DNA from 3 places in the Blastococcus sp. SYSU DS0533 genome. Region 2 is predicted to be linked to each of the others. Evidence: riboswitches for the same ligand, from Rfam matches in the RefSeq annotation. Region 2 holds a riboswitch; each other region holds the start of a gene.
The links. Region 2 has a riboswitch for cyclic di-AMP ahead of ACI79W_RS15455 (aggregation-promoting factor C-terminal-like domain-containing protein). Riboswitches for the same ligand answer to the same signal wherever they lie in the genome.
Positions count from the first base shown of each region.

Region 1 (6,487 bases), on a different contig from region 2:
AGCGGCCCGGGGTCGTGCCCGACCGCCGCGGAGAAGACCGCCGCCACCCCGGCGTACTCCGGTACCGACTGTGCGCCGGTGCAGGGGGCGCCGCACCGCCCCATCTCTGCCAGCGCGCAGGCGCTGACCGGTGTGCGCGGGGAGAGCCGGGCGGTGCACTGCCGCAGCGGCAGCACCTCGTGGACGGCGGCCACGGCCGCGTCCGCGGCGCGGCGGTCGGGGAACGGCCCCAGGAACACGCCGGCGTCGGGCCGGACCCGGCGCACCACCGACAGCCGGGGGAAGGGCTCCTCGGTGAGCCGGACCCACAGCGCCCGCTCGGGAAATCGGGACCGGCGGTTGTAGCGCGGCTTGTGCCGGGCGATGAGGCGCAGCTCGCGGACGGCCGCCTCGAGCGCGTGGGCGCACGGGATCGCCTCCACCCGCTGCGCGAGACCCACCATCTCGGTGATCCGGCTGCGCTGCTCACCGGAGGTGAAGTAGCTGAGGACCCGGCTGCGCAGGTCCCCCGAGGTGCCCACGTAGAGCGGCTCGTCCTTCGGGCCGCGGAAGAGGTAGACGCCGGGGCCGTGCGGCACCCCGTCGGCCAGGTGCCGCTTCCTCCGGCGCTCCGGATCCACCTGCCGGGTGAGGCCGGACAGCTCCTCCAGCGTGGTGACGCCCAGCGGACCCAGCCGCTCGAAGAGGCCGTGCAGCACGTCGACGGTGGCCCGTGCGTCGTCCAGGGCCCGGTGCGTGGGCGAGGTGGTGGCGGAGAAGTACGGCGCCAGGGTGGCCAGCTTGCAGTTGGGCACCTCGTCCCGGCTCAGCAGCCGCCGGGCGAGGACGGCGGTGTCGACGGAGGCCGCCGCGGGCCAGACCATCCCGTTCTCGGCGCACGCCGCCCTGAGGAAGCCGAGGTCGAACGGCGCGTTGTGCGCGACCAGGACCGCCCCGCGGGCGAACTCGAGGAAGGCCGGGAGGACGGCGCCGATCCGGGGGGCCGTGGCCACCATCGTCGAGGTGATGCCGGTGAGCACGCTGATGTAGGGCGGGATCTCGTGGCCGGGGTCCACCAGCGTCTGGAACTCGCCGAGCACCTGGCCGCCGCGGACGCGCACGGCGCCGATCTCGGTGATCGCGCTGTCCTTCGGCGAGCCGCCGGTGGTCTCCAGGTCGACGACGACGAAGGTCACCTGCGACAGCGGCGTGCCGACGTCCTCGATCGAGACCTGCTGGTAGCGCGGTGGAGCGGGGGGAGGTGCCACGGGGCGGACGCTAGGTCGGGGTGCTGACAGTCCGGGGGACGCGCGCCGGGCCGCCGCACGCCCCGACCCGCCCGCCCGCACCCCCGGGCAGGGGGTCCGGCGCCGCCCGACCGTGGGGAGCGGGGCCACCCCGGCGGTGCACAGCCTGGCTTTCCGCCCCCGGACGGGACACCATGCACTGCCAGCGCCCGTCGCCGCCCGCGCGACCGGCCGTTCACTGGAGGTGGTCGGCGATGCCCGCGCGCTCCCCGGCGCGCCCGCCCGGCCGGTGCCGGCGGCGGGCGGCGGTCGCCGCCCTCGCGGCGTGCGTGGCGGTGCTGCTGCCGGTCGGCCCGGCCGCAGCCGCACCCAGCGACCAGCCCGGCGGCACCTCTGGTGTGCTGGAGAGCCGCGACCTGGACCGGCTGCAGCGGCGCGCCGCGGAGGTGCAGGACGAGCTGCGGGCCCGCCAGGCCGAGGTCGTCGCCGCCCGCGAGGCGCTGGCCAGGGCCCAGCGCGCCGTGGACGAGGCGCAGGCGGTCCTCGACGAGGCGCGGGGCGTGCTGGCCGGGCACCAGCGGGAGGTGGCGGACTACGCCGCCGCCGTCTACCGGGACGGCGGCGCCCTCACCCCGCTGACCCTGCTGCTCAGCGGCGGCGACCCCGGGGAGGTGCTCTCCGGCCTCGGGTTCCTCGACGTGGTCGACGCGCACGCCGGCCGGGTGATCGGCGTCGCGGAGGACCACCGGCGCGGCGCGCTCGACGAGCAGGCGCGCGCCCAGGCCGCCCTCGACCAGGCCCGCGCGCGGGCCGACCAGGTGCGCGCACGGGTGGCCGAGCTCGCGGCGGCGGCCGAGGCGGTCACCGCCGAGCTCGGCGACGCGCTCGCCGTCGTCGACGGGCAGCTGGCCCAGCTGCAGCAGGAGCAGCTCGCGGTCAACGAGCAGACGGCGGCCAGCTGGCGGGCCTACGTCGAGCAGCTCCGGGCCGCGGGCCTGGCGGAGGTGCCGGCGTCGGCGCTGCGCGACCCGGAGCGGGGCCTGCCTGACCGCCTGGTGCCGGTGGGCGAGGGCGGGGGCGGGGCCCAGCGCGGGGTGGCCCAGCTGCCCGGTCGGCCCACCTCGCTGCTCGTCCTGCCCGCGGAGACGCTGGCGGCGGTCGGCGGCGCGATGGAGGCGCTGGGGCAGCCCTACGCCCCCGGGACGGCGGGGCCGGACTCCTGGGACTGCGGTTCCCTCGTGCAGGCGGTGTACGGCCGGACCGGGATCCCCCTGCCGGCGACGCAGGGCGAGCTGTTCGCGCGGACCGTGCCCGTCGCCCCGGCGGACGTGCTCCCCGGCGACCTGGTCTTCCTCGGCTCGCCGGAGTCCGGGCTCGGGCACGTGGGCATCGCGCTGGACCCCAGGACGATGCTCACCGCCGACGCCCGGGCCGGGGCCGTGGTGGTGCGGACGCTCCCCGGCGACCAGGTGCTCGGCGTCGGTCGCCCGGTGCTGGGCCAGCGCCCGCCCGTCGCCGTGCCCGAGCCGACCGCCGGCGCGCTGCGGACCGAGTGCGGGAACACCGTCTACCCGCCCAGCTACGACGGCGGCCGGGCCTGGGGCGGCTACCCGAACGGCCTGATCCCGCCCAGCGCGATGTGCCCCCTGGGCGTCGGCGGGCACACGCTGCGGTGCGACGCGGCCGCGGCCTACCGGGCCATGGCGGCGGCCTACGCCGCCGACTTCGGGCGCCCGCTCTGCATCACCGACTCCTACCGGACCTACGCCGGCCAGGTGAAGCTGTACGGGGAGAAGCCGGCCCTGGCGGCGATCCCGGGCACCAGCAACCACGGCTGGGGGCTCGCGGTGGACCTGTGCGGCGGCATCCAGTCCTTCGGCACGCCGCAGTACGCGTGGATGGTCGCCAACGCCGGCCGGTTCGGTTTCCTCCACCCGACGTGGGCCGATCCGGGCAACGGGCGCGAGGAGCCGTGGCACTGGGAGTACGCCGGCAGCTGACGCCGTCCGGGCCGCGCCGGCACCGCGCGCGGAAATGTCGGTGAGCTCTCCTAGCGTGCGCAGCGACCCACGGAGGAGAGAAGAAGCCATGCTCATCGACTGCGACACCTGCACCGCCCGCGGGAACGGCTGCGCCGACTGCGTCGTGACCGTGCTGCTCGGGGCCCCGCCGGGATGGCAGGGGGTGGACCCGGTGGTCGTGCCCATGACCGGGCGCGCTCGCAGCGGTCCGGCCGCCGAGGACGTCGTCGTCCCGCCGCCGGGCGTGGTGGTGGAGTTCGACGACGTGGAACGGCGGGCCGTGCGAGCTCTCGCCGAGGGCGGTCTGGTGCCCCCGCTGCGGCACCCGGACGGTGCCGGCGGTCACGACGGCGGGCGGTCCCCGGGCCGGCGCACGGGGTGACCGGCGGCCCGTCCCGACGGCGGCCGCTACACAGCGTCAGGGGGCTCGGCCCGGAGGCGCGCCGCTGACCTGGGGATCCTCGTCGCAGGGGTTTCTCCCGCCACCATTTGTCACGGTCACATCGCGGTCGTTAGGGTTCTCGCCGTCCGGCCGGGTGGTTGTCATCCGTCGATGGATGGCCTCGACCGGACACCGCCTAATCACCGCCGGGCGCGCACCACTGGCGCCCGAGGTGTACCGGGGACCCACCGCAGTTCCGGGGTGAGTTCTCCCGCAGCCGGTCCGCCGGTGCGGGGGATAGGGCCAGTCTTCCCAGCCCGAACCCGTCAGCTAACTCGGTCGGCGGTCGCAGAGGAAGAAACGGAGAGCCGCCGCTCGTGGCGACCCCTCACGCAGTGCTGACCCACGCCCCCGCACAGCTCCACCCCGCCGACCGGTGCAGCTCGCGCGCCCGTCGCCTCGGCCCGCTGCGATCGGGTTTCCTGGTCACCGCCGTCACCGCCGTCACCGTCACCATCCTCCCGGGCGCGGCGTCTGCCGTCCCCGGCACGGCCGACGCGGTCGCCGCCCAGGTGGCCGAGGCCAGCCACGAGCTCGAGGTCGTCTCCGAGCAGCTGAACGAGGCCCGGGTCGTCCTGGCCCGCCACCAGGACGAGGCCGAGGCCGCCGACGAGGCTGCTGCCGCGGCGGAGGCCCGGATCGGTTCCCTCGACGGGCACATCCGCCGGCTGGCCCGCAGCGCCTACACCGGCAGCGGCATGTCGCAGCTCGACGTCCTGCTGACCAGCGACTCGGCGGAGCACCTCGTCGACCAGCTCGGCATCCTCGACGCCATCGCCGGCCACACGAACGCGGTGCTCACCGAGGTGTCGCGGGCCGCCGCGGACGCGGAGCGGTCCCGCGACGCCGCCGAGGAGGCCGCCGCCGAGGCGGAGCGCACGGTTGAGCAGATCGCCGCCCAGCAGGAGGAGCTGGAGGTGAAGATCGCCGACTACCAGCGCCGCTACGAGGCGCTCACCGCTCCTCAGCAGGAGCAGGTGGCGCAGGCGCACGGCGGCGCCGCCCTGCCGGCCCCGAGCGCCGTCACCGCGCCGAGTTCCGCCGCCCAGGTCGCGGTGAACACCGCGCTCGCCCAGATCGGCGATCCCTACGTCTGGGGCGCCGGTGGTCCCAACGCCTTCGACTGCTCGGGCCTGACCTCCTACGCCTACGCCGCGGCCGGCGTGACGCTGCCGCACTCCAGCCGGTCGCAGAGCCAGATGGGCACGCCCGTCTCGCGCAGCGAGCTGCAGCCGGGCGACCTGGTCTTCTTCTACAGCCCGGTGAGCCACGTCGGCATGTACATCGGCAACGGCCAGATGGTGCACGCCTCCACCTCCGGCCAGCCGGTGAAGGTGGCGAGCCTGGACTCGATGGGCAGCTACAACGGCGCCCGGCGCATCGCCGGCTGACGGCGCCGGACCGCTCGGAGGGCCGGTGATCCCGACCGGGGTCACCGGCCCTCGTGGGCCCCGGGCGGGTCAGGTGACCGACGGGGTCGTCCCGGCGACCTCGGTCAGACCGGAGGGGACATCGGCCACGGACGAGCGCGGCCGGGCCACCGCGACGGCGGCCGCGTTCGCCACGACGATGAGCGCGATCCCCGCCCACTCGTGGCCCCGCAAGCCCTGGCCCAGCAGGACGATGCCGACCAGCGCCGCCAGCACCGGGTGCACGCTCATGAAGACGCCGAAGAAGCGAGGCGGGACGACACGCAGGGCGGTCAGGTCCGCCGCGTAGGGGACCACCGACGAGAGCACGCCCGCCGCCACGGCGTAGCCGAGCGCCGCCCCGGTGAGCCTGCCGTCCACCGCCATGGGCACCAGCACGGGGAGGAAGGCCAGGGCGCACAGGCCGGTTCCGAGCGCGGGGGCCTGCAGCCCGGGCAGGCGCAGTCCGGCGACGCGGTTCAGGAGGATGTAGGCCGCCCAGCACGCCGCGGCGACCAACCCGAGCCCGACGCCCAGGTGGTCGCTGGCGGGCCCGGGCAGGATCAGGACGTAGACCCCGCCTGCCGCACCGCAGCCGATCAGGAGATCCCACCGGGAGCGCGACCCGGCCAGTGCGACGGCGAGCGGCCCCAGGAACTCCAGCGTCACCGCGAGCCCGAGCCCGATGCGCTCGATCGCCGTGTACAGCGCCAGGTTCATGCAGCCGAACACCGCTGCGAGCAGCAGGACCGGCCACCACTGAGCCCACGTCATCCGCCGCAGCGGTGGTCGGGCGACCGGGAGCAGCACCGCCGCGGCCACCACCTGGCGCACGGCGACGACGCCGGGTGGCCCGATCGCGCCGAAGGCGTGGGCGCCGAGCGCGGCGCCCACCTGGTTGCTCAGGGCGCTGCCGAGCATGGTCGCCACGCCGCCGGCGAGGGGGTGCCCACGTGCGGGCCGGCCGGGCCGGACGGAGTCCCGGGAGGGTGCGGTCACCTGGCGGAGTATCGGCACGTCGGGCGCACAGCGGAAATGCCGGACACGCACCCGGCCATACGCTCGGCGCATGAGTGCGGAAGTGCGGCAGCTGCGGGCGCTGGTCGCTGTCGTGGACGCCGGCACCTTCACCGGTGCCGCCGACCTGCTGGGCACCTCGCAGGCATCGGTGTCCCGGTCCGTGGCAGCGCTGGAACGGGGCATCGGTGCGCGCGTGCTGCGGCGCACCACCCGGGAGGTGTCGCTGACGGTGGTCGGGAGCCGGGTGCTCGCCCACGCGCGGCGGGTGCTCGAGGAGGTGGCCGCGATCCAGCGTGCCGCTGAGGAGACCCGGCCTGACGTGCGGGTCGGGTACGCCTGGGCCGCGCTGGGGCGGCACACCACCGCGGT
Region 1 covers NZ_JBJGZZ010000016.1:82,170-88,656, forward strand. Annotated here, with positions in the region: gene ACI79W_RS16895 (DEDD exonuclease domain-containing protein) at 1-1,247, opposite strand, end outside; gene ACI79W_RS16900 (D-alanyl-D-alanine carboxypeptidase family protein) at 1,481-3,226, shown strand; gene ACI79W_RS16905 (hypothetical protein) at 3,315-3,629, shown strand; cyclic di-AMP (ydaO/yuaA leader) riboswitch at 3,844-3,990, shown strand; gene ACI79W_RS16910 (NlpC/P60 family protein) at 4,007-5,080, shown strand; gene ACI79W_RS16915 (EamA family transporter) at 5,150-6,097, opposite strand; gene ACI79W_RS16920 (LysR family transcriptional regulator) at 6,168-6,487, shown strand, end outside.
Region 1: it holds a riboswitch for cyclic di-AMP, as region 2 does, so the genes downstream of both, ACI79W_RS16910 (NlpC/P60 family protein) here and ACI79W_RS15455 (aggregation-promoting factor C-terminal-like domain-containing protein) in region 2, are expected to answer to the same signal.

Region 2 (6,487 bases):
TGCAGGTCTGCTCCGGCTACTACTGCTACGACCAGGGCTTCCGGCCGGAGTTCCCGGGGGAGGAGCGCTTCGGTGGGCGGCTCGTCCACCCGCAGCACTGGCCCGAGGACCTCGACCTGACCGGCAAGCGGGTCGTCGTCATCGGCAGCGGGGCCACCGCGGTCACCCTGGTGCCCAACCTGGCCGAGCAGGCCGCGCACGTGACCATGCTGCAGCGCACGCCCAGCTACGTGATGTCGCTGCCGGGCCACGACCCCCTGGCCGAGAAGCTCCGGGCCCGGTTGCCGGAGCGGGCGGCCTACTCGGTGGTGCGCTGGAAGAACGTGCTCACCAGCACCGCGCTCTACCAGCTCAGCCGCCGTCGCCCGGCGCTGGTGCGTTCGCTGCTGCGGCGCATGACGCAGAAGCAGCTGCCGGGCATCGACGTCGACACGCACTTCAACCCGCCGTACGACCCCTGGGACCAGCGGCTGTGCCTCGTCCCCGACGGCGACCTGTTCCGCGCCCTGCGCCGGGGCACGGCGTCGATCGTCACCGATCGGATCGCGACCTTCACCGAGGACGGCATCGAGCTGGCCTCGGGGGAGCGTCTCGTCGCCGACGTCGTCGTGACCGCCACCGGGCTGAACCTGCTGCCCGTGGGGGGCATGCGGATCGTGGTCGACGGGGAGCCGGTGGAGCTCTCCGAGCGGGTCTCCTACAAGGGCATGATGCTCTCCGGCGTGCCCAACTTCGCGATGGTGATCGGCTACACCAACGCCTCGTGGACGCTGAAGGCCGATCTGGTCAACCGCTACGTCTGCCGCCTGCTGGACCACCTGGACGCCCACGGCTACGCCTCGGCGACGCCGGTCGCGCCGCCCGAGGGCGGCGGCGCACCGTTCCTGGACCTCGCCGCCGGCTACGTGCGGCGCGGCCTCGCCGGACTGCCGCAGCAGGGGCGCCGCGCGCCCTGGCGGCTGCACCAGAACTACCTGCGGGACGTCGCGATGATGCGCCGCGGGCCCCTGGAGGACGAGGGCATGACCTTCCAGCCGCGCGTGCCGGCTGCAGAGCGGGTCGTGGCGTGATGCGGCCCTACGCGTTCGCCGGGGGGACGGCGGTCGTCACCGGCGCGGCCAGCGGGATCGGGGAGGCACTGGCCGCGCAGCTGGCCGACCGGGGCAGCCACCTGGTGCTCCTCGACCGGGACGCCGAACGGCTGGCGGCGGTGGCCGACGGGATCGGAGCCGGGCACCCCGGCCTCCGCGTCGCCACCCACGTGGTCGACCTCGCCGACGACGAGGCGACCGCCCGGGTGGCCGCGACGCTCGTCGCCGAGCACCCGGAGACGACGCTGCTGGTCAACAACGCCGGCGTGGCCCTGGGCGGGCGCTTCGACCAGGTCGGCCTCGAGGACGTCGAGTGGCTGCTGGCGGTCAACCTGCACGCCGTCGTCCGCCTCACCCACACCCTGCTGCCGGTGCTGAAGGCGCACCCCGGTGCGCACGTGGTGAACGTGTCCAGCGTCTTCGGCATCTTCGCCCCCGCCGGACAGGTGGCCTACGCGACGAGCAAGTTCGCCGTCCGGGGGTTCGGCGAGGCGCTCCGCCACGAGCTGGCCGACGACGGGATCGGCGTCACCGTGGTCCACCCCGGCGGGGTCCGCACCCGGATCGCCGAGAGCGCCCGCACCGGCGCCGGCGTCTCGGTCGAGGAGTACCAGAAGGGGCGCGAGCAGTTCAGCAAGCTGCTGCGCATCCCGCCGGAGGTCGCCGCCGCGCAGATCGTCGCGGCGATCGAGCGCCGCCGTCCCCGGCTGCTGATCGGCTGGACCGCCAAGGTGCCCGACGTCCTCGTCCGCGTGCTCCCCGGCTCCTACTGGCGGCTGATCGCCCGGCGCACGGCGCCGGCGCGCTGAGGTCGGGAAAGCGGTTGCCGCGCTCGGTAGAACGGGAACCGTGACCCACTCCTCCTGCCGGATCGTCGAGCTGGCACCCGACGACGACCTCTTCCCCGCCTGGTGCGAGGTGTGGTCCGCCGCGGGCCGTGACGCCCGGCCCGACGATCCGCCCCGGCCGGCCCGGGAGCACGTCGCGCTGGGCCGCGAGCTCGTGGCGCCGGGTGGGTCGCGTGACGGCACGCACCGGGCGGCACTGGTGGACGGCGCGGTCGCCGGCGCCCTGCGGCTGATCGTCCCGCTGAAGGACAACCGGTCGCTGGCGGTGGTCGACCTGGCGGTGGCCCCGGCTGCGCGGCGCCGGGGCCTGGGCAGCGCGCTGCTGGCCGAGGCCCGTGGGATCGCTGCCTCCCTCGGGCGCACGCTGCTGGTGAGCGAGGTGGACGAACCGGGTCCCGGTGCACCGGGGCGGGCTTTCGCCGAGCGGCACGGCTGGACCTGCGACCTGCTGGAGACCCGCCGGGACCTGGCGCTGCCGGTCGAGGAGGGCCGGCTGGCGGCGCTGGAGGCCGGGGCCGCCGCGGCGGGCGCCGGGTACGAGGTGGTCACCTGGCGGGACCGCACCCCGGGCCCGCTGCTGGCCGACCGGGCGCTGCTGGAGCGGCGCATGACGACCGACGCGCCGCACGGCGAGCTGCCGGTGGGGGAGGAGGAGTGGGACGGCGACCGGATCCGCGAGTACGAGCAGACGCACCTCGCCCGGGGCCGGACGGTGCTCAGCGCGGGGGCGGTGACCGGCGGCCGCCTCGTCGGCTTCACCGACCTGCAGATCCCGCTCGCCCAGCCGGTGCTCGCCCACCAGGGCGGCACGCTGGTGCTGCCCGAGCACCGCGGCCACCGGCTCGGTGCCCGCATGAAGGCCGCGGTGCTGCGGGAGCTGGCCGCAGGCTTCCCCGAGGTTCGCCGGGTCAGCACCTACAACGCCGAGGACAACACCCCCATGGTCGCGGTCAACGAGGAGCTCGGTTTCCGCCCCGCGGGCGTCCTCTCCTCCTGGTCGGCCCGGCTCTGAGGCGGGTGGCCCGGGGGCCGGGGGACGGGTGCGGTTGACTGCCGGGGTGGACCGTCCTATCCCCGCGGGGTTCGTCAGCGCCCACACCCGGCCGGTGCGCCCGGACCTGGTGCCCGAGGTCGAGCTGCTGGTCGCTGCCGACGTCGTCGCCCTCTGGGAGGCGATGGAGACCGAGCACGGGCGCACCTCCACCGACCCGCCGTTCTGGGCCGCGGCCTGGCCGGGCGGGCAGGCGCTGGCGCGGTACGTCCTCGACCACCCGGAGCTCGTGGCCGGGCGCGCGGTCCTCGACCTGGGCGCCGGCAGCGGCCTGGTCGCCGTCGCCGCCGTCCTCGCCGGGGCGAGCGCGGTGCTCGCCAGCGACGTCGACCCGTACGCGCTGACCGCCGTCACCGTCAACGCCGCCCGGAACGGGACGGCCGGCATCACGCCGGTCGGGGACGTGCTCGGTGCGGACCCGCCGGACGTCGGGGTCGTGCTGGCCGGCGACGTCTGCTACGACCGGGAGATGACCGACCGGGTGCTGCCCTTCCTGACCGCGGCCCGGGCGCGCGGAGCCGAGGTGCTCGTCGGCGATCCCGGCCGGGTCTACCTGCCCGAGGACCGGCTGGAGGCGCTGGCGACCTACGACGTCCCCGACACCGAGCCGGCGCCGAGCGGACCCGTTCCGGTGCGCCGGACCACCGTCTGGCGGCTGCCGTGAGGCCCGGCTCACGGACCGGTGACCGCCGGGGGATTGTCACGACTGCATAACGGTGGTTACGGTGGCTGGGCCCGGACGGTCGTCCACTCCCCACCGGGGAGGTCCGCCGGGCGCCGCCGAGTCGCCTTCCGGGGCGAGCCGGGGACCCACCGCAGCACTGGGGTGAATCCTGCGCCGGGCACGTCCCGCCGCGGGTAGGGCCGCTTCCCGCCCGAATCCGTCAGCTAACCCGGTAGGCGGCACACGGAAGAAACGGAGAGCCGCCGCATGGCGAGCCCGCGGGCCCACCTTGCACGGAACCGCAGCCGGTACGGAGCCTCGCGCGCGCCTTCCCCGCGCTGAGCGCCCGGGCACCCGCCCGACCCGCTGCCACTCGACCACCTCGCAGTCGCGCCGCCTCCGCGGCCCGCTGTGCCCTGCCCCTGGAGCAGTCCCTCCCCATGAACCTCCGCGCCACCTCGATCACCCGCGCCCTCCGTCCCGCCGGCGGGCGCCGCACCACCCGGTCGGTCCGCCGTCCCGCGCTGCTCCTGGCCGTCGCCGCCGCGGGCGGGATCCTGGTCAACGGCGTCGTCGCCCACGAGCCGGCCGCGCAGGCGGAGCCGGAGCTGGCGTCGGTCAGCGTGGCCGAGCAGCTCGGGATCCCCACCGGAGCCCCGGCGGCCGACGCCGTCGAGTCCGCCGTGCAGAGCCTCGCACCCCTGGCCGCGAGCCGGAGCGAGCGCGCTGCCGAGCAGACCGCCGCCGCCGAGGCGCGGGCCGCCGCCGAGCAGGCCGAGCTCGACCGCCGCGCCGCCGAGGAGGCCGCTCGCAAGGCCGCCGAGGAGGAGGCCGCGCGCAAGGCCGCCGCCGAGGAGGCTGCGCGCAAGGCCGCCGCGGAGGAAGCCGCCCGCGCCGAGGCCGCCCGCCAGCAGGCGGCCAGCGTCCCCGCACCGGCCCCGGCGCCCGCCCGCCCCGCGCCTGCCCCGGCCGCCGCACCGGCCCCGGCCGGCTCCTTCAAGGAGTACGCGATGGGCAAGGTCGGCTCGGCCGGCGAGTTCTCCTGCCTCGAGAGCCTGTGGGGCAAGGAGAGCGGCTGGAACCCCAACGCCCAGAACCCGCGCAGCACCGCCTACGGCATCGCGCAGTTCCTCGACTCCACCTGGGCCGGCACCGGCATCGCCAAGACCTCTGACGGCTACCGGCAGATCGACGCGGGGCTGATCTACATCAACAACCGCTACGGCTCGCCGTGCGGTGCGTGGGCGCACTCGCAGTCGGTGGGCTGGTACTAGAAGGACCTCGCTGCCCCCCACCGCTCGCAGGCTCGCGGCGGGGCCCTGCAGCGAGGCCGTTCCAGCACCTCACCGCGAGATCGGCGATCTCGTCCCCGTCAGCTGCCTGATGGGGACGAGATCGCCGAACTCGTCGTCGGGGGTCAGAGGAGGCCGGCCTCGGCCTTGGCGGTGAGCGCGGTGCGGACGGCGGCGTGGACGACGTCGGCGAACGCCGGGTCCGCCTCGGCGCGCGCCAGCACCGCGTCGACCATCTCCGGCACCAGGTCGCCGTCGCAGCTGAGCACCAGGGTGCCCCCGGCGGCGAGGAAGCGGGTGGCCCGCTCGCCGGCGGGCAGGCCCTGGACCGCCGCGGCGTTGGCCAGGTCGTCGGAGATCACCACGCCCTCGAAGCCGAGCCGCCCGCGCAGCAGGTCGGTGACCACCGCCCGCGAGAACGCCGCCTGGTTGCCGGGGTCGATCAGCGGATAGGTCGCCGACGAGGTCATCACGAACCCGTCGGCCGACGTCCGGGCGAGCGCCTCGGCGAAGGCGGTGACCTGCTCGCCGTCGGCGCCGGTGAGCGGGTCGACGACGCCGGCGCTCGTGTCGGTGTTGCCCTGCACCAGCCCCAGCCCGGGGAAGTGCTTGAAGGTCGGCACCACGCCGTGCGCCGCGAGCCCGTCGGCGACGGCGGCGGCGTCCTCGGCCACCTCGGGTCCCGTGCCCGCGTACTGGCGGCCGAACGCCCCGATCGGCTCGTTGCCCTCCTCGGTCCCGGCCGGGACGACGTCGGCGACCGGCGCCAGGTTGAGGTTCACCCCGGCCGCGCTCAGCTCCCGCCCCAGTCCGTCGGCGAGGGTGGCGAGCCGGTCGGCGGGCAGGGCGCCCTGCTCGGCGGCGGCCGGGAGCCGGTCGAAGCCCTCGCCCTTGAGGGTCTGCACGGCACCGCCCTCCTGGTCGGCCGCGATCCACAGCCCCGGGCCCGGGGTGCGCTCCTGCCAGCCCCCGGTCGTCGCGGCCAGCTCGGTGACGGGGGCGGCGCTCCGGCCGGCGAGGAAGAGGCCGCCCACGCCGTGGGCCACGAGCACGTCGGCGTCGCCGAGGTCGTCCAGCGCCACCCCCGCGACGAACAGCTGTGCGACCTCGGCCCGCCGGTCGAGCGCGGCCAGGGCGGCGTCGACGGCGGCAGCGGGGTCGCCCGGCGCCGACCGCGCCGGGCTGGCGTCGGCGGCGGCCGCGGCGGGGCGGACGGCGATCGGGGCGCTGCAGCCGGCGAGGGCGGTGCAGAGCGCGACGGAGGCGAGGGCCGGCAGGATGCCGCGGAGGTGCACGGGTCTCCCAGGGGTTCGGGGGCTCGGTCGGGCAGCCAGCTTCCGTGCGGGGGCGCGTCCGTCCGCGGTCCGACGCGGGACGCCCGCCCCTCCCGTCCCACGGGGCCCCGGCGCACCGGTCGCACCGCCGCGCGGTGCGCCGGGCGGCCCTCGGTGCCCTCGCCGTGGACCCGCCGGGCTGCCTAAGGTCGGTGCAGCACCGACGGAGGGGGAACGATGACCGAGGCCGGCGACGACGACCGGACC
Region 2 covers NZ_JBJGZZ010000013.1:80,493-86,979, reverse strand. Annotated here, with positions in the region: gene ACI79W_RS15475 (flavin-containing monooxygenase) at 1-1,070, shown strand, start outside; gene ACI79W_RS15470 (SDR family NAD(P)-dependent oxidoreductase) at 1,070-1,900, shown strand; gene ACI79W_RS15465 (GNAT family N-acetyltransferase) at 1,941-2,951, shown strand; gene ACI79W_RS15460 (class I SAM-dependent methyltransferase) at 2,998-3,654, shown strand; cyclic di-AMP (ydaO/yuaA leader) riboswitch at 3,769-3,907, shown strand; gene ACI79W_RS15455 (aggregation-promoting factor C-terminal-like domain-containing protein) at 4,095-4,928, shown strand; gene ACI79W_RS15450 (glycoside hydrolase family 3 N-terminal domain-containing protein) at 5,072-6,241, opposite strand; gene ACI79W_RS15445 (hypothetical protein) at 6,458-6,487, shown strand, end outside.

Region 3 (6,487 bases), on a different contig from region 2:
CCGGGCTCGGTGCCTGCATCGGGCACCAGGGCGATCGCACCGGCACCGAGCAGGAACGCCGCCACCGGCAGCAGCACCACGAGGACCGGCCGGCGGATCCGCGACGCGGCCTCCGGGCGGGCCACGGGTGCGGCCCGGCGCTGCGCGGCTGCCCGGCGGCGCTGGTCCGCGCGGCGCTCCCGCCGCACCGGCGCCGCCACCACGGAGCGCGTCGGGGGCTCGCCGGACGGCCGCCGGATCGTCTCCTCTATGGCGGCGAGGAAGGCGGCGCCGTCGCGGGGCCGCTCGTCGGGGTCCTTGACCAGGGCCGCGTCGATCAGGGCGCGCACGTCGGGGGGCAGCTCGGCCGGGAGGGGCTCGGGGGTCTCCTGCACCTGCTTGAGCGCGACGGTGACCGGGTTGTCGCCGTCGAAGGCCGCGTGCCCGGCCAGGGACTCGTAGCCGACCAGGGCGAGCGCGTAGACGTCGCTGGCCGGGCTGACGTGCTCGCCCCGCGCCTGCTCGGGCGACATGTACTGGGCGGTGCCCACGACCTGGCCGGTGCGCGTGATCGGGGCGCTCCCCGCCGACCACGAGATGCCGAAGTCGGTGAGCTTCACCGTGCCGTCCGAGCCGAGCAGGATGTTCGCCGGCTTGACGTCGCGGTGCACGACGCCCGCGCGGTGGGCCTCGGCCAGGCCGGCGGCCGCCTGCCGCAGCAGCGAGAGCGTCGCCCGGGTGTCCAGCGACCCTTCCTCGGCCAGCCGCGCCGACAGCGACGACCCCTCGACGAGCTCCATCACCAGGTACGCCAGGCTCTCGCCGGTGTCCGGGGCGCTGGTCTCGCCGTAGTCGAGGACGGCGGCGATGTTCGGGTGGCTCAGCCCTGCCGCGTGCCGGGCCTCCGAGCGGAACCGGGCGACGAAGACCGGGTCGTCGGCGAACTCGCTGCGCAGCACCTTGACCGCCACCGTCCGGTGGAGCTGCAGGTCGCGAGCGCGCCAGACCTCACCCATGCCGCCGACGGCGATGAGCTCGTGGAGCTCGTACCGGCCGTCCAAGCAGCGTCGGCTGGTCTCGGCCGTGGTCACTCCCGGTCTCCTCGTGTGCTGCCGCGAGGTGCCCCCCGCGCGTCGTCCCGTGCCGTGCGCACCCAACGGGGGTGCCCGCCCGGGCGGGGGCTGAACCCCGTCGGGCCCGATCGGCTGGGATCGGCAGCTCACGGCGGGCGACCGCGGGGCCGCCGGCAGCTTCTCGTAGGGTGCCTCGCGGGCCCTCCGGCTTCGACCCCGTCCCCACCGGCAGGCGCACCCGCGTCGTCCTCGTCACCGGCGCGGGCTCCCGGCTCGGCGAGGAGACGGCCCGCCAGTTCGCCGCCCTCGGCACGACCTCGCGCTCTGCGCCCGGCGCACCGACCGGCTCGACGCCCTGGCCGAGGAGATCCGCTCGGCCACCGGTCGGCGGGTGGAGATCGCCGCCCTCGACATCACCGACGCCGACGCGGGTCCCGCGGTCTTCGCCGCGTTCGCCGGGGCGTTCGGCGCACCGACCGGGTGGCCCTCGACGCCGGGCTCGGGAAGGGCGCTGCCCCGGGGACCGGCCGCGCCGACGTCGACCGCGAGACGGGGGTGACCAACTCCGCCGGCGCGCTGGCCCAGACCGAGGCGGCGCCGGAGATCTTCCGCCGGCAGGGCCGCGGACACCTGGTGCTGATCCCCTCGGGCGGCGCTGCGCGGCATGCGCCGGTCGATGACCACCTACGCCGCCACCACGGCCGGCGTCGCCTCGCTCGCCGAGGGCGTGCGCAGCGAGTGCATCCCCGGTGCGGACGTCCCGGTCGTCCACCCCGGCTGCATCCGCTCGGAGATCAACCAGCACGTGCAGCAGCGCACCCGCTGCATGGTCGACACACCGACCGGTGTCCGGGCGGTGGTGGCCGCCGTCGAGGCCCGGCGGACCACGGCGTACGTCCCGGCGTGGCCCTGGGCGCCGATCGGGCTCGCCATGCGGGTGCTGCCCCTGTCCGTGGTCCGCCGGCTCACCTAGGCACCCGGCGCACGGGGGATCAGTTGTAGTTCACGTGCACGTGGTCGAAGTGGTTGGCCGTCGCGCTCCCGCGGTTCTCCATGGCCTTCCAGGAACCGCCCGGCGAGGACAGCATCCGCTGCTGCCAGATGAGGTAGTCCACGCCGAGCTCGTCCCAGTGCGCCCGGTGGTACTCGACGATCGCGTCGCCCAGGGCGGCGTTCGACATCACCATGTAGTCGAGCGCCAGACCCGAGGGGTGCCCGCCCGGGTCGGCCGCGCTGGCGCGGGTGCCACCGAGGGTGATCCCCGCGGCACCGGGCACGTTGCTGACCACGGCGTCGGCCGCGGCCTGGGTCTGCGGCCGGACGTTCCCGGCGGTGTTGCTGATCCGGGCCACGGCCGTGGCCGCCACCGAGGCCGCCGCGGTCGCCGCGGCCCGGGCCTGCGTCGTCGGGCTCGCCGGGGCCGCCGCCGCCTGCCGCTCGGCGGCGGCCGCCGCGGCAGCGGCCTCCTCGGCCGCCTTCTTCTCCGCCTCCGCCCGGGCCAGGGCCTCCGCCTCGGCCTTCTGCCGGTCGAGCTCGGCCTGGTCGGCCGCGGCCTGGGCCTGCTGGGCGGCGACCTGGTCGGCCTCCCGGGTGCTGCGGCTGGCTGCGAGGCCCTCCAGGGGCGCCAGGTCCTCGGTGACGTCGATCGGGCCCGACTGCGCGGACAGGCCGAGCGCCTGCGCGACGCTCACCGACTCCGAGGTGCGGGCCTCGGCCTGGGCGGTCGGCTCGACGCCGACGAGGCTGTTGACCAGGACGGCGCCGGCGACCGCGACGCCGAGGTAGAGCGCCGGTCGGCGGACGGCCGCGGGCGGGCGGCGGAGGGCGAGCGGGCCACGTCGGCCGGTGGTGGTGCTGCGAGGGTCCATGGTGTTCGGGTGCTCCGGGGTGTGAGCGCGACCGGCCGCCGGAGGGCGGGTCGCGGAGGATGCGGACAGCGGGCCCGGGCGCGGGTCACGGGGCCGCCGGGCACCGGGGGGGCCGGTGCGGCTCGACGGCGGGCGACCGGCGGGACGCCGGGCAGCGCGTGCGATCAGATCCGCGGACGCGCCCGGAGGCGGCGGTGCCGGCGGGCGCAGGGTCGTGCGGCGGTGCAGGGGCGCGCCATGCGGCGGCTCTCCGTTTCTTCCGTCTGCCGCCTACCGGGTTAGCTGACGGATTCGGGCGGGAAGCGGCCCTACCCGCGGCGGGACGTGCCCGGCGCAGGATTCACCCCAGTGCTGCGGTGGGTCCCCGGCTCGCCCCGGAAGGCGACTCGGCGGCGCCCGGCGGACCTCCCCGGTGGGGAGTGAACGACCGTCCGGGCCCAGCCACCGTAACCGCCGTTATGCAGTCGTGACAATCAGCAGGCGCGGAATTCCACGACGTGATGTGTGTCGCGGTGACCTGCACCGCCGGTCGGTGGTGTATCGCGCGCGAATCGTCAGCCGGCGTCGGCCCAGGACCGAACGACGGCCACGTCGAGCGGGAAGTCGACGGGGAAGGCGCCGAACAGGAGCCGGCCTGCGGTCGACGCAGCGGCACGGACCGCGCCGGCCACCTCGCCGGCCAGGTGGTCGGGCGTGTGCACCACCACCTCGTCGTGCAGGAAGAACGCCAGGTGCGGCCGCGCCCCCACGTCGCCCTCCCCACCGAGCCGCCAGAGCCGGTTGCGGAGGTCGGCCAGCCAGCACAGCGCCCACTCCGCCCCGGTGCCCTGGACGACGAAGTTGCGGGTGAACCGGCCCCAGGCGCGGCGGGCCCGGTCGCCCTCCTCGTGCGGCCACGCCCCCGGGAGCGGCGACCCCCGCCCGAGCAGGGTGTGCACCACCTCTCCGCGCTCGCCGGTCCGGGCGGCCTCCTCCACCAGGCCGACGGCCCGGGGGTAGCGCCGGGCCAGGCGGGGCAGCATCCGCCCGCTCTCACCCCGGGTGCCGCCGTACATCGCACCCAGGATGCCGAGCTTGGCCTCCGCCCGCGTGGCCACGGTGCCGGCGGCGACCATCCCCTCGTACAGGTCGGCGGCGCGCGCGGCCTCGGCCATGGCGCCGTCGCCGCTCATGCCGGCCAGCACCCGCGGCTCGAGCTGGGCGACGTCGGCGACGACGAACCGCCACCCCTCGTCCGCCACCGCCGCGGGCCGGACGACGGTCGGCACCGACAGCGCCCCGCCCCCGGAGGAGGCCCACCGCCCGGTCACCACCCCGCCGGGCACGAAGACGGCGCGGAAGCGGCCGTCGCGCACCCACGTGTCCAGCCAGGTCCACCCGTTGGCCGTCAGCAGCCGCGAGAGCCTGCGGTACTCCAGCAGCGCCGGGATCCCCGGGTGGTCGAGCTGCTCCAGCGTCCAGGAGCGGGTGTCGGCGACCGGCAGGCCGATGTGCTGCAGCACCCGGAGCAGCTCACCGGGCGAGTCCGGGTTGAGGGCGGGGGCGCCGAACGACGCGCGGATCTCCCCCAGCAGCCGCTCGAGGACCGCCGGGCGCCCACCCGGCAGCGGTCGCGCCCCCAGCAGGCCGGTGAGCAGACGCTCGTGCACGTCGGCCCGCCAGGGCAGGCCGGTGTGCGTCAGCTCGGCGGCCACCAGCCCGCCGGAGGACTCCGCGGCGAGGAGCAGGGCCAGCCGGTCCCGCTGCGGGGAGGCGGCCAGCACCGCCTGCTGGCGCCGGTGCTCGGCGAGCGGGTCCAGCAGGTCGGCCGGGTCGGCGAGCGGGAACAGGGCCGACTCCGGCGGCGGGCCGGGCTGCAGCGCGTCCCACCCCTGGGTGTCCTCCCCGGCGAGCAGGTCCTGGGCCGCGAACGGGGACCGCCGCAGGATCGCGTGGCCCAGCCGGAGGTCGGTGCAGCGCTCGACGCGCACCCCGGCCGTCAGCAGCGCGGGGTACCAGCGGGTCGTGTCGTCCCAGACCCAGCGGACGGGCGCCGCACCGCCCTCGCGCTCCGCCACGTACCCGGCGACCGCCGCGGGGTCGAGGCGGGCGCTGCCTCGACCCGCTCCGCCGGCGTCGAGGTCGACGGCCTCGACCGCGTCGCCGCTGCGCCGGAGCAGGACCCGGTCCACCTGCTGCCCCGCCTACGGGGCGGCAGGGCCACCCCGGCCGAGCAGCCGGTGCAGGCAGCGCGCCGGGAGGCCCAGGACGACCCGGGTGACGTGCACGCCCAGGCGCAGCAGATCGGCGTAGTCCGGCGGGCGGACGGCGACCGGCGGCCCGCCCGCACCGGTCGACGGGCGGGCGGCGGCGGCCGGGGTGGCCGGCGGCTGGGATCGGGAGACCGCGGGCCCGGGCTCGGCGGCCCCGGGCTCGGCGGCCCCGGGCTCCGCGGGCTCGGACGCCGCCGGGACGAGGAGGTCGACCGCCGACCGGCGCCGCGGACCCCGCAGGGAGGCGAACGACGGGATGGCCGGCGCCACCGGGCCCTCCTCCTCGGATCCCGCGTTCCCGCCGTCGGCCGGAACCGGGCCGCCGACCGCCGGCCGCGCGGGCGGCTCGGGGACGACGGCCCGGATCGCGGCGACCAGGCCGGGGCCCAGCCCGGCGACGGCGCTGAGCTCCCGGTGCGTGAGGGCGGCGAGCGCCTCGGCCTCGGTGATCCCGACGCGGGTCAGCGCGGTGACCGCCCGCGCGGGCAGCCCGAGCTCCCGGATCGTCCCCGCGGGCTGTCCCGGTGCGCTGGTCGGCATGTCGGCCAACCCTAGCGATGCCCTCCCGCCGCCGCTGCGGTGGCGGTCGGATCAGACGGCGGCCACCTCGTAGGTGTGCCCGGCTGCGCGCAGCCGCTCGACCAGCACCTCCCCCATCGCCGTCGCCGGGGTGAGCGAGCCGGCCCGGGCGGGCAACCGGTCCTCGTCGAGGGCGAGCGCCAGGGCGGCCTCGCCGAGCATGACGGCGGTGGCCTTGTAGCCCGGATCGCCGCTGCCCGCCGCGGTCGCCCGGTAGCGGCGCCCGTCCTCGGTGGTGGCGTCGACCACCATGCGGAACCACCCCTTCTCCCGGACGGCCTCGCTCGGGCCGGTGCCGGGTGCCGGCAGCACCCGGTCCAGCAGCGCGCGGGTCGGCCCGAGGCTCATGGCCGACACGGTGGCGAGCAGGCCCGCGGTCACCCCGGCGGCGGTCACCGCTCCCACCGGCCCGCGGCCGGCGCCCATGACCTCCCCGTAGCGCAGCGCCCGCCCGTAGGCCCAGTCCTGGAGGGCGTTGCTCCGACGCACGATGCGGGTGTTGAAGGGCGCCATGACGAAGGGCGCCGTCCACCGGCCGTCCGGCGTCTGCGCGGGCATGCCGGCGTCGCGCGGCTGGGGCGTGTCCGGCTCCGCCGCGCGGTCGGGGCTCAGGGCGAACGGGTCGCCCACCACCCGGCGCCTGGCCGGGTCGGCCTGGAGCGCCTCCACCTGCGCGCGCATCGAGTCGATCGTCCCGCCGCTGAACCCGCCGCGGAGGGTGGCGACCAGCTGCACG
Region 3 covers NZ_JBJGZZ010000002.1:40,967-47,453, reverse strand. Annotated here, with positions in the region: gene ACI79W_RS03325 (protein kinase domain-containing protein) at 1-1,070, opposite strand, end outside; gene ACI79W_RS03320 (hypothetical protein) at 1,729-2,025, shown strand; gene ACI79W_RS03315 (hypothetical protein) at 2,045-2,920, opposite strand; cyclic di-AMP (ydaO/yuaA leader) riboswitch at 3,174-3,312, opposite strand; gene ACI79W_RS03310 (bifunctional 3'-5' exonuclease/DNA polymerase) at 3,475-5,091, opposite strand; gene ACI79W_RS03305 (DNA-directed RNA polymerase subunit alpha C-terminal domain-containing protein) at 5,104-5,712, opposite strand; gene ACI79W_RS03300 (saccharopine dehydrogenase family protein) at 5,764-6,487, opposite strand, start outside.
Region 3: it holds a riboswitch for cyclic di-AMP, as region 2 does, so the genes downstream of both, ACI79W_RS03315 (hypothetical protein) here and ACI79W_RS15455 (aggregation-promoting factor C-terminal-like domain-containing protein) in region 2, are expected to answer to the same signal.